DNA from 2 places in the Pseudomonas sp. HD6422 genome. Region 2 is predicted to be linked to the other one. Evidence: predicted binding sites of a transcription regulator. Region 2 holds the regulator's gene; the other holds the start of a gene.
The links. The regulator sigma-54, encoded in region 2, starts transcription at its own class of promoters, with help from an activator protein. The targets are predictions, from matches to a motif close to ANTGGCATNNANNTTGCTNT.
Positions count from the first base shown of each region.

Region 1: a site for sigma-54 is predicted at 1,871-1,890, ahead of KY379_RS01030 (CmpA/NrtA family ABC transporter substrate-binding protein). Genes of this name have one in related genera too.

Region 1 covers NZ_JAHWIW010000001.1:205,800-210,105, reverse strand. Annotated here, with positions in the region: gene rmf (ribosome modulation factor) at 455-670, shown strand; gene KY379_RS01035 (quinone-dependent dihydroorotate dehydrogenase) at 766-1,791, opposite strand; gene KY379_RS01030 (CmpA/NrtA family ABC transporter substrate-binding protein) at 1,895-3,133, shown strand; gene KY379_RS01025 (ANTAR domain-containing response regulator) at 3,144-3,719, shown strand; gene KY379_RS01020 (nitrate/nitrite transporter) at 3,885-4,306, shown strand, end outside.
Region 2 covers NZ_JAHWIW010000004.1:127,571-131,876, forward strand. Annotated here, with positions in the region: gene lptA (lipopolysaccharide transport periplasmic protein LptA) at 1-321, shown strand, start outside; gene lptB (LPS export ABC transporter ATP-binding protein) at 322-1,047, shown strand; gene KY379_RS04100 (RNA polymerase factor sigma-54) at 1,217-2,710, shown strand; gene hpf (ribosome hibernation-promoting factor, HPF/YfiA family) at 2,789-3,097, shown strand; gene ptsN (PTS IIA-like nitrogen regulatory protein PtsN) at 3,110-3,574, shown strand; gene rapZ (RNase adapter RapZ) at 3,577-4,306, shown strand, end outside.

The DNA.
Region 1 (4,306 bases), on a different contig from region 2:
CCATGCGCAGAGGACGGCCGGGCCGCCCGGACATTCGGCCGCTTGCCGGGTGGCAAAGACAGCTTAGATCATCGGGCAGTACGAATAATTTCCCGCGAACCAGGCTCGATGTGACCCTTCGTCGCGTTTCCAGGTGTTTCCATCAGCGCATGCCAGCAATGGCAAAATGCCTATCATGCTGCGGCAAACCCCGATCACAGGCGGCTCAGGGCCAAACAAGGTTGAGTCGCATTTATTTACTTATCCTCTCACCCTAGAAAAGATTACGTCCTTATGACAAATCGATCATTCCCAGGGCGAGCCGCTTTCGATAGAACTGGTCTCAGGCCACTTCGCAACGAGGCGGCACTTTCAGCTCGCCACGCCGGCAGCGAGCGCAAACCGGCAGAACGATTCTGCCCGGCCTCGGAGAGGCCGACGGGACATTACAGTCAACAAGTGAGGGCAACACCCTATGAGAAGACTTAAGCGTGATCCGTTGGAAAGAGCATATTCACGTGGCTACCAATACGGGGTCACCGGCAAATCCCGCGAACTTTGCCCCTTCAATCTTCCTTCTGTACGCCAAGCCTGGATCAACGGCTGGCGCGAAGGTCGCGGTGATAACTGGGACGGAATGACTGGCACCGCTGGCATCCATAGACTCAACGAAAATCACGCCGTTGGCTGAACGAGGACATTGATTTCGAGTCACCATGCGCGCCCCATCCGGGCGGCGGGCTAAGGCCCAGGGGCCCCTTCAAGGGGCCCTTTTTTATGCCTCGCTCAACCACGCGGCATCGCAGCGATCGCATCCACCGCCTCACGGATCAGCGCAGGTCCCTTGTAGATGAAGCCCGAGTAGATCTGCACCAGGCTCGCACCGGCCGCGATCTTCTCGGCCGCATGGCGCCCTTCGGTGATGCCACCCGCCGCGATGATCGGCAACTTGCCGCCCAGCTCGCCGGCCAGCACCTTGACGGTGTGGGTGCTTTTTTCCAGCACCGGAGCGCCACTCAGGCCACCCCCCTCGCCGCCATGCTCCAGGCCTTCGACCCCTTCGCGGCTGAGCGTGGTGTTGGTGGCGATCACCGCATCCATCCCCGAGGCCAGCAACGCGCCGGCGACCAGGGCGGTTTCCTCATCGCTCATGTCCGGGGCGATCTTGATCGCCAAAGGCACTCGCTTGCCGTGCTCGCCCGCCAGTTGCTCGCGGCGCTCGGCCAGGGCATCGAGCAGTTGCTTGAGCGAATCGCCGAACTGCAGGCTACGCAGTCCGGGGGTATTCGGCGAACTGACGTTGACGGTGATATAGCTGGCTGCGGTGTAGACCTTGTTCAGGCAGATCAGGTAATCGTCCACGGCACGCTCGACCGGCGTGTCGAAGTTCTTGCCGATGTTGATGCCAAGCACACCCTCGTAGCGCGAAGCACGCACGCGCTCGAGGAGGTGATCGACCCCCAGGTTGTTGAAGCCCATGCGGTTGATGATCGCCGTGGCCTGCGGCAGGCGGAACAATCGTGGCTTGGGGTTGCCCGGTTGCGGACGCGGCGTCACGGTACCGATCTCGACGAAGCCGAAGCCCAGCTGGGCAAAACCGTCGATGGCCGCGCCGTTCTTGTCCAGTCCCGCCGCCAACCCCACCGGATTGGCGAAGTTCAAGCCCATGACACTCACCGGCAATGGCGCCGGCTGCTTGCACAGCATGCCGTTGAGACCGAGGCGGCCACCGGCACCGATCAGGTCCAGGGACAGGTCGTGGGAGGTTTCCGGAGAAAGCTTGAACAGCAGCTGGCGGGCCAGGGTATACATGGGCAGGCGAGGCTCGGGGGTGAATGAGGGTGCGATTATAGCCAGCGCCGGCCTGGCATGACAGCAAATCCTCGGCGCCCTTGGCACATGGGTTGCTTCGCCTATGTCCACAGCCTATTCAGTACGGGCGAGGACTTTTGTGAATACAGCACCACTCGCGTGGGTCAACGGCAGCGATGCGCCGGAGAAGCCCAGCCTCGATATCGGCTTCATGGCCCTCACCGATTGCGCTTCGGTCGTGGTCGCCGCCACTCAGGGCTTCGCCCAACAGCAAGGCCTTACCCTCAACCTCAAGCGCCAGGGTTCCTGGGCCGGCCTGCGCGACAAGCTGGTCAGCGGCGAGCTGGATGCCGCCCATTGCCTGTATGGTCTGATCTATGCCGTGCACCTGGGCATCGGCGGAGTGCCGGCCAAGGACATGGCGGTGCTCATGGGCCTGAATCAGAACGCCCAGGCCATCAATCTGTCCTCAGCCCTGCAAGGCAAGGGCGTGACCAACCCTGAAGCACTGGCGCGACTGGTGCACCAGCATGGCACACGACTGACCTTCGCCCAGACTTTTCCCACCGGCACCCATGCCATGTGGTTGTACTACTGGCTGGCCAGCCAAGGCATCCATCCGCTGCGCGACGTCGACAGCGTGGTGGTGCCTCCTGCGCAGATGGTCGCTCACCTGGAGGCCGGTCGTATCGATGGCTTCTGTGTCGGCGAGCCCTGGTCGGCCGATGCGGTGGCCAAGGGACAGGGCTTCACCCTGGCGACCAGCCAGTCGATTTGGCCGGATCATCCGGAAAAGGTGCTGGGGTGCGCACGCGCCTTCGTCGAACAGTACCCTAACAGTGCAAGGGCACTGATCAAGGCCATCCTGGCCGCCAGCCGCTTCATCGAACAAGGTGCCGACAACCGTCGCAGTACGGCGCAACTGCTCAGCGGCAGCGCCTACCTCGACACCGCGCCGGCCAACATCGAGCCGCGCCTGCTCGGCGACTATCACGACGGCCTCGGCAATCACTGGCACGACCCCCATGGCCTGCGGGTGTTCGACCAGGGTCGGGCAAACCTGCCCTACCTGTCCGATGGCATGTGGTTCATGACTCAGTTCCGCCGCTGGGGTCTTCTGCGTGACGATCCCGACTACCTGGCAGTGGCGCGCAAGGTCCAACAGTTGGCGTTGTATCGGGACGCCGCCAGCGCCATGGGCGTGCCCTGTCACGAAGCATCGATGCGCAGCAGCCTGCTGATCGATGGCATCCGCTGGGATGGCAGCGACCCCCACGGCTATGCCCGCAGCTTCCGCCTGCATGCCCTGGGCGAAGCGCCCAGCGCCCGCGTTGGACTGTGAGGACGCCACCATGCTGCGCATCCTGCTGATCGACGACACCCAGATGAAACTCGGTCGCCTCAAGGCGGCCCTGTGCGAGGCCGGCTTCGAGGTGATCGAAGCGCCAAGCCTGACCATCGACCTGCCCGCCTGCGTCGAAACGGTGCATCCGGACGTGGTATTGATCGATACCGACTCACCGGGTCGTGATGTGATGGAACACGTGGTGCTGGTCAGCCGCGAGCGCCCGCGGCCGATCGTGCTGTTCACCGACGAACACGATCCGGGGGTGATGCGCCAGGCGATCCAGGCCGGGGTCAGCGCGTACATCGTCGAAGGCATCCACGCCGCGCGCCTGCAGCCGATCCTCGATGTCGCCATGGCGCGCTTCGAAAGCGACCAGGCGCTCAAGGCGCAACTGCTGGCCCGCGACCAGCAACTGGCCGAGCGCAAACGAATCGAGCAAGCCAAGGGCTTGCTGATGAAAATGAAGGACTGCAACGAGGAACAGGCCTACACACTGATGCGGCGCCAGGCCATGAGTCGTCAGCAGAAGCTGATCCAGGTGGCGGAACAGATCATTGCCATGCATGAAATGCTTGGCTGAATCGGCGAACGCCGAGTTGGCCCGCGTCTTGCTCGACATAGCGCACCGGTAGCCAACGGCGGTTGCCCACTTACATCCGACAAAGACGTCGCTCTCTCTTTTCACTTTCGTGAAATGGGTAGCGGCGTTTTTTTTGTTCCGTTGCATTGCCGAATGAGGTGTTCGATGACTACCAGCTTCTGGAAATCCGGGCATGTGCCCACTCTGTTCGCCGCGTTCCTGTATTTCGACCTGAGTTTCATGGTCTGGTACTTGCTCGGCCCATTGGCGGTGCAGATCGCCGCCGACCTGCAGTTGAGCGCGCAGCAACGCGGCCTGATGGTCGCCACACCGATCCTCGCCGGGGCGGTGCTGCGCTTTGCCATGGGCATGCTGGTGGATCGACTGTCCCCCAAGACCGCTGGCCTGATCGGCCAGGTCGCAGTGATCGGCGCACTCGCCGGCGCCTGGATGCTGGGGGTGCGGACCTACGAACAGGCACTGCTGTTGGGCGTGTTCCTGGGCTTTGCCGGCGCATCGTTCGCGGTATCGCTGCCGCTGGCCTCGCAGTGGTACCCGCCGCAGCATCAGGGCAAAGCCATGGGCAT
Region 2 (4,306 bases):
GTGACCATCACCCGCGCCCAATCGGGCGACATCGACGTGGTGACCTCGGTGGGCAACCTGGCCTACTTCGAGCAGCAGCAGAGCGCAGCCAAGCCCGACAAGATGAAAGGCTGGGCGGTGACCATCCAGTACCAGGCCCAGAAAGACATCGTGATCCTCACCGACCGCGCCAAGGTCGAGAACGAGGGCAACACCACCGAAGGCGAGAAAATCGTCTACAACACCAAGACCCAGGTGGCGACCGCAGGTCGCGGTGGCAACGTGACCTCTCCGCGCCAACGCATCGACATGGTCATCCAGCCGAAGAAGAAGGCCGAGTAAATGGCAACCCTCAAAGCCCAGCACCTGGCCAAGAGCTACAAGGGCCGACAGGTCGTACGCGACGTCAGCCTGTCCATCGACAGCGGCCAGATCGTCGGCCTGCTAGGCCCCAACGGCGCCGGCAAGACCACCTGCTTCTACATGATCGTCGGCCTGGTCCAGGCCGAACAGGGCCGTGTACTGATCGACAACCTCGACGTCAGCCACCAGCCCATGCACGGTCGAGCTCGCGCCGGCATCGGCTACCTGCCACAGGAGGCCTCGATCTTCCGCAAGCTGTCGGTGGCCGACAACATCATGGCCATTCTCGAGACCCGCAAGGACCTCGACCGTGACGGGCGACGCAAAGAGCTCGAAAGCCTGCTGCAGGAATTCCACATCAGCCACATCCGCGACAACCTCGGCATGAGCCTCTCCGGTGGCGAACGCCGCCGTGTCGAGATCGCCCGCGCCCTGGCCACCGCACCGAAATTCATCCTGCTCGACGAACCGTTCGCAGGGGTCGACCCGATTTCCGTCGGCGACATCAAGCAGATCATCCATCACCTCAAAGCCAAGGGTATCGGGGTACTGATCACCGACCACAACGTCCGTGAGACGCTGGATATCTGCGAGACCGCCTACATCGTCAATGATGGCCAGCTGATCGCCGAAGGCGACGCCGAAACCATCCTGGCCAATGAATTGGTGAAAGAGGTATACCTGGGCCACGAGTTCCGACTCTGACCCGGGCTTGCCTGGGCACTGGTAAACGGGGCTCAAGCTGGCCTAAGTTGTTACAGTGCTCTAGGCAAACGCTACAAATTAAGGCATAAAACTTGCTTGAATTCGGCGCCTCGGCGCCCTGTAGTGGATGGCGCATGCGCGCCGGCGAACAAGGTATTTAGCCCCAGCCATGAAACCATCGCTCGTCCTAAAAATGGGCCAGCAACTGACGATGACCCCGCAGTTGCAACAGGCCATCCGTCTGCTCCAGCTTTCGACCCTGGATCTTCAGCAGGAAATCCAGGAAGCGCTGGAGTCGAACCCGATGCTCGAACGTCAGGAAGACGGCGAAGACTTCGACAACAGCGACCCGATGGCGGACAACGCCGAGAACAAGCCGGTTGCCGAAGCCCAGGACAACAGCTTCCAGGAAACCACGGCCAGTGCCGAGAACCTGGAAGAAGGTGAGTGGAACGAGCGCATCCCCAACGAACTTCCGGTCGACACGGCCTGGGAAGACATCTACCAGACCAGCGCCAGCAGCCTGCCCAGCAACGATGACGACGAGTGGGACTTCACCACTCGCACCTCCGCTGGCGAGAGCCTGCAGAGCCACCTGCTGTGGCAGTTGAACCTGGCGCCGATGTCCGACACCGATCGCCTGATCGCCGTCACCCTCATCGACAGCATCAACGGCCAGGGCTACCTGGAAGACACCCTCGAGGAAATCTGCCAGGGCTTCGACCCCGAACTGGACATCGAACTCGACGAAGTCGAGGCCGTGCTCCACCGCATCCAGCAATTCGAGCCGGCCGGCGTCGGAGCCCGCAACCTGGGCGAATGCCTGCTGCTGCAACTGCGTCAATTACCGAAGAACACGCCATGGATGGCCGAGGCCCAGCGCCTGGTCAGCGACTTCATCGACCTGCTCGGCAGCCGCGACTACAGCCAGTTGATGCGCCGCATGAAGCTCAAGGAAGATGAACTGCGCCAGGTGATCGAGCTGGTGCAGAGCCTCAATCCCCGCCCGGGCTCGCAGATCGAGTCCAGCGAGCCGGAGTACGTGGTGCCGGACGTGATCGTGCGCAAGGACAGCGACCGCTGGCTGGTCGGACTGAACCAGGAAGCCATCCCCCGCCTGCGGGTCAACCCGCAGTATGCAGGCTTCGTACGGCGCGCCGACACCAGCGCCGACAACACCTTCATGCGCAATCAGCTGCAAGAGGCGCGCTGGTTCATCAAGAGCCTGCAGAGCCGCAACGAAACGCTGATGAAGGTCGCGACGCAGATCGTCGAGCACCAGCGCGGCTTCCTCGACCACGGCGACGAGGCGATGAAGCCCCTGGTGCTGCACGACATCGCCGAGGCAGTGGGCATGCATGAATCGACCATTTCCCGGGTGACCACGCAGAAATACATGCACACGCCCCGTGGCATCTACGAACTGAAATACTTTTTCTCCAGCCACGTCAGCACCGCCGAAGGCGGCGAATGCTCGTCCACGGCGATTCGCGCAATCATCAAGAAACTGGTGGCTGCGGAAAATCAGAAAAAGCCATTGAGTGACAGCAAGATCGCTGGTTTACTGGAGGCACAAGGCATCCAGGTAGCCCGTCGCACCGTCGCCAAGTACCGCGAGTCCCTCGGCATCGCACCGTCGAGTGAGCGCAAGCGACTGATGTAGCCCCTGGGTATGCCAACGCGTTTTCGGGGCAGGTGCAATACCTGCCTCCTTATGCACGGGCAATAAAGGAGAAGCTGTATGCAAGTCAATATCAGTGGACAGCATGTAGAAGTCACCCAGCCGCTGCGCGATTACGTGCTTGAAAAGCTCGCCCGCGTGGAGAGTCACTTCGACAAGATCACCAACGTGCAGGTCATCATGAAGGTCGAGAAGCTGCAGCAGAAGGTCGAAGCGACCTTGCAGATTCCCGGCGGCGAAGTGGTTGCCAACGCAGAACACGAAGACATGTATGCAGCGATCGACGCCTTGGCCGACAAGCTCGACCGCCAACTGAAAAAACACAAGGAAAAACAGCAAAGCCTGCTGCAAGGTGCAGCAGCTCGCTGATACCCCTCATCCATGATCCGACTTGAAACCATCCTGACCCCCGGCCGTTCCCTCGTGAACGTGCCGGGTGGCAGTAAGAAGCGCGCCCTGGAAAAGGTCGCCAACCTGATTGCCGAACAAGTACCCGAGCTGGAGATGCAAGACGTCTTCGAAAAGCTCATCGCTCGTGAAAAGCTCGGCTCCACCGGGTTCGGCAATGGCATCGCCATTCCCCATTGCCGGATCGAAGGATGCACTGCCCCCGTCAGCGCTCTGCTGCACCTGGACGCCCCGATCGACTATGACGCCATCGATGGCGCACCGGTCGACCTGTTGTTCGTGCTGTTGGTGCCGGAAGCTGCAACCGATGCCCACCTCGAATTGCTGCGCCAGATCGCCAGCATGCTCGATCGCAAGGAGGTTCGCGATCGCCTGCGTGGCGCCAACAGCAGCGAAGCCTTGTACCAGGTTGTCCTGGACGTACAGAACGAGTCCTGAACATGCGCCTGATCATCGTCAGCGGACGGTCTGGCTCTGGCAAGAGCACCGCCCTCGATGTCCTGGAAGACAACGGTTACTACTGCATCGACAATTTGCCCGCCGGCCTGCTCCCGCAGTTGGCGGAAAATGCCCTGATCAACACCGAGCTTCTGCAACCCAAGGTGGCGGTGTCAATCGATGCACGGAACCTGCCCAGTCATCTGTCGCGCTTCCCAGAGCTGCTCGAAGAAGCCCGTGCCCGTCATATTCAATGCGACGTGCTGTTTCTCGACGCTGACGAAGACACGCTGCTCAAACGCTTTTCCGAGACTCGCCGGCGCCATCCGCTGACCAACGCCAACCGCTCGCTGGCCGAGGCCATCCGCGTCGAAAGCGAGTTGCTGGGACCGATTTCCGACCTGGCCGATCTGAAGATCGACACCACCAGCCTCAACCTGTACCAGTTGCGCGACTCGATCAAGCTACGCCTGCTCAATCAACCCGAACCCGGTACCGCGTTCCTGGTTGAGTCGTTCGGTTTCAAGCGCGGCATGCCGGTCGATGCCGATCTGGTGTTCGACGTACGCTGCCTGCCTAACCCCTATTGGAAACCGGAACTGCGCGAGCATTCCGGGCTCGAGCAGCCGGTGATCGACTATCTGGCAGCCCAGCCGGATGTCGAAGAGATGTTCAACGATATCGCCGCCTATCTGCTGAAATGGCTGCCACGCTTCGCCGCCAGCAACCGTG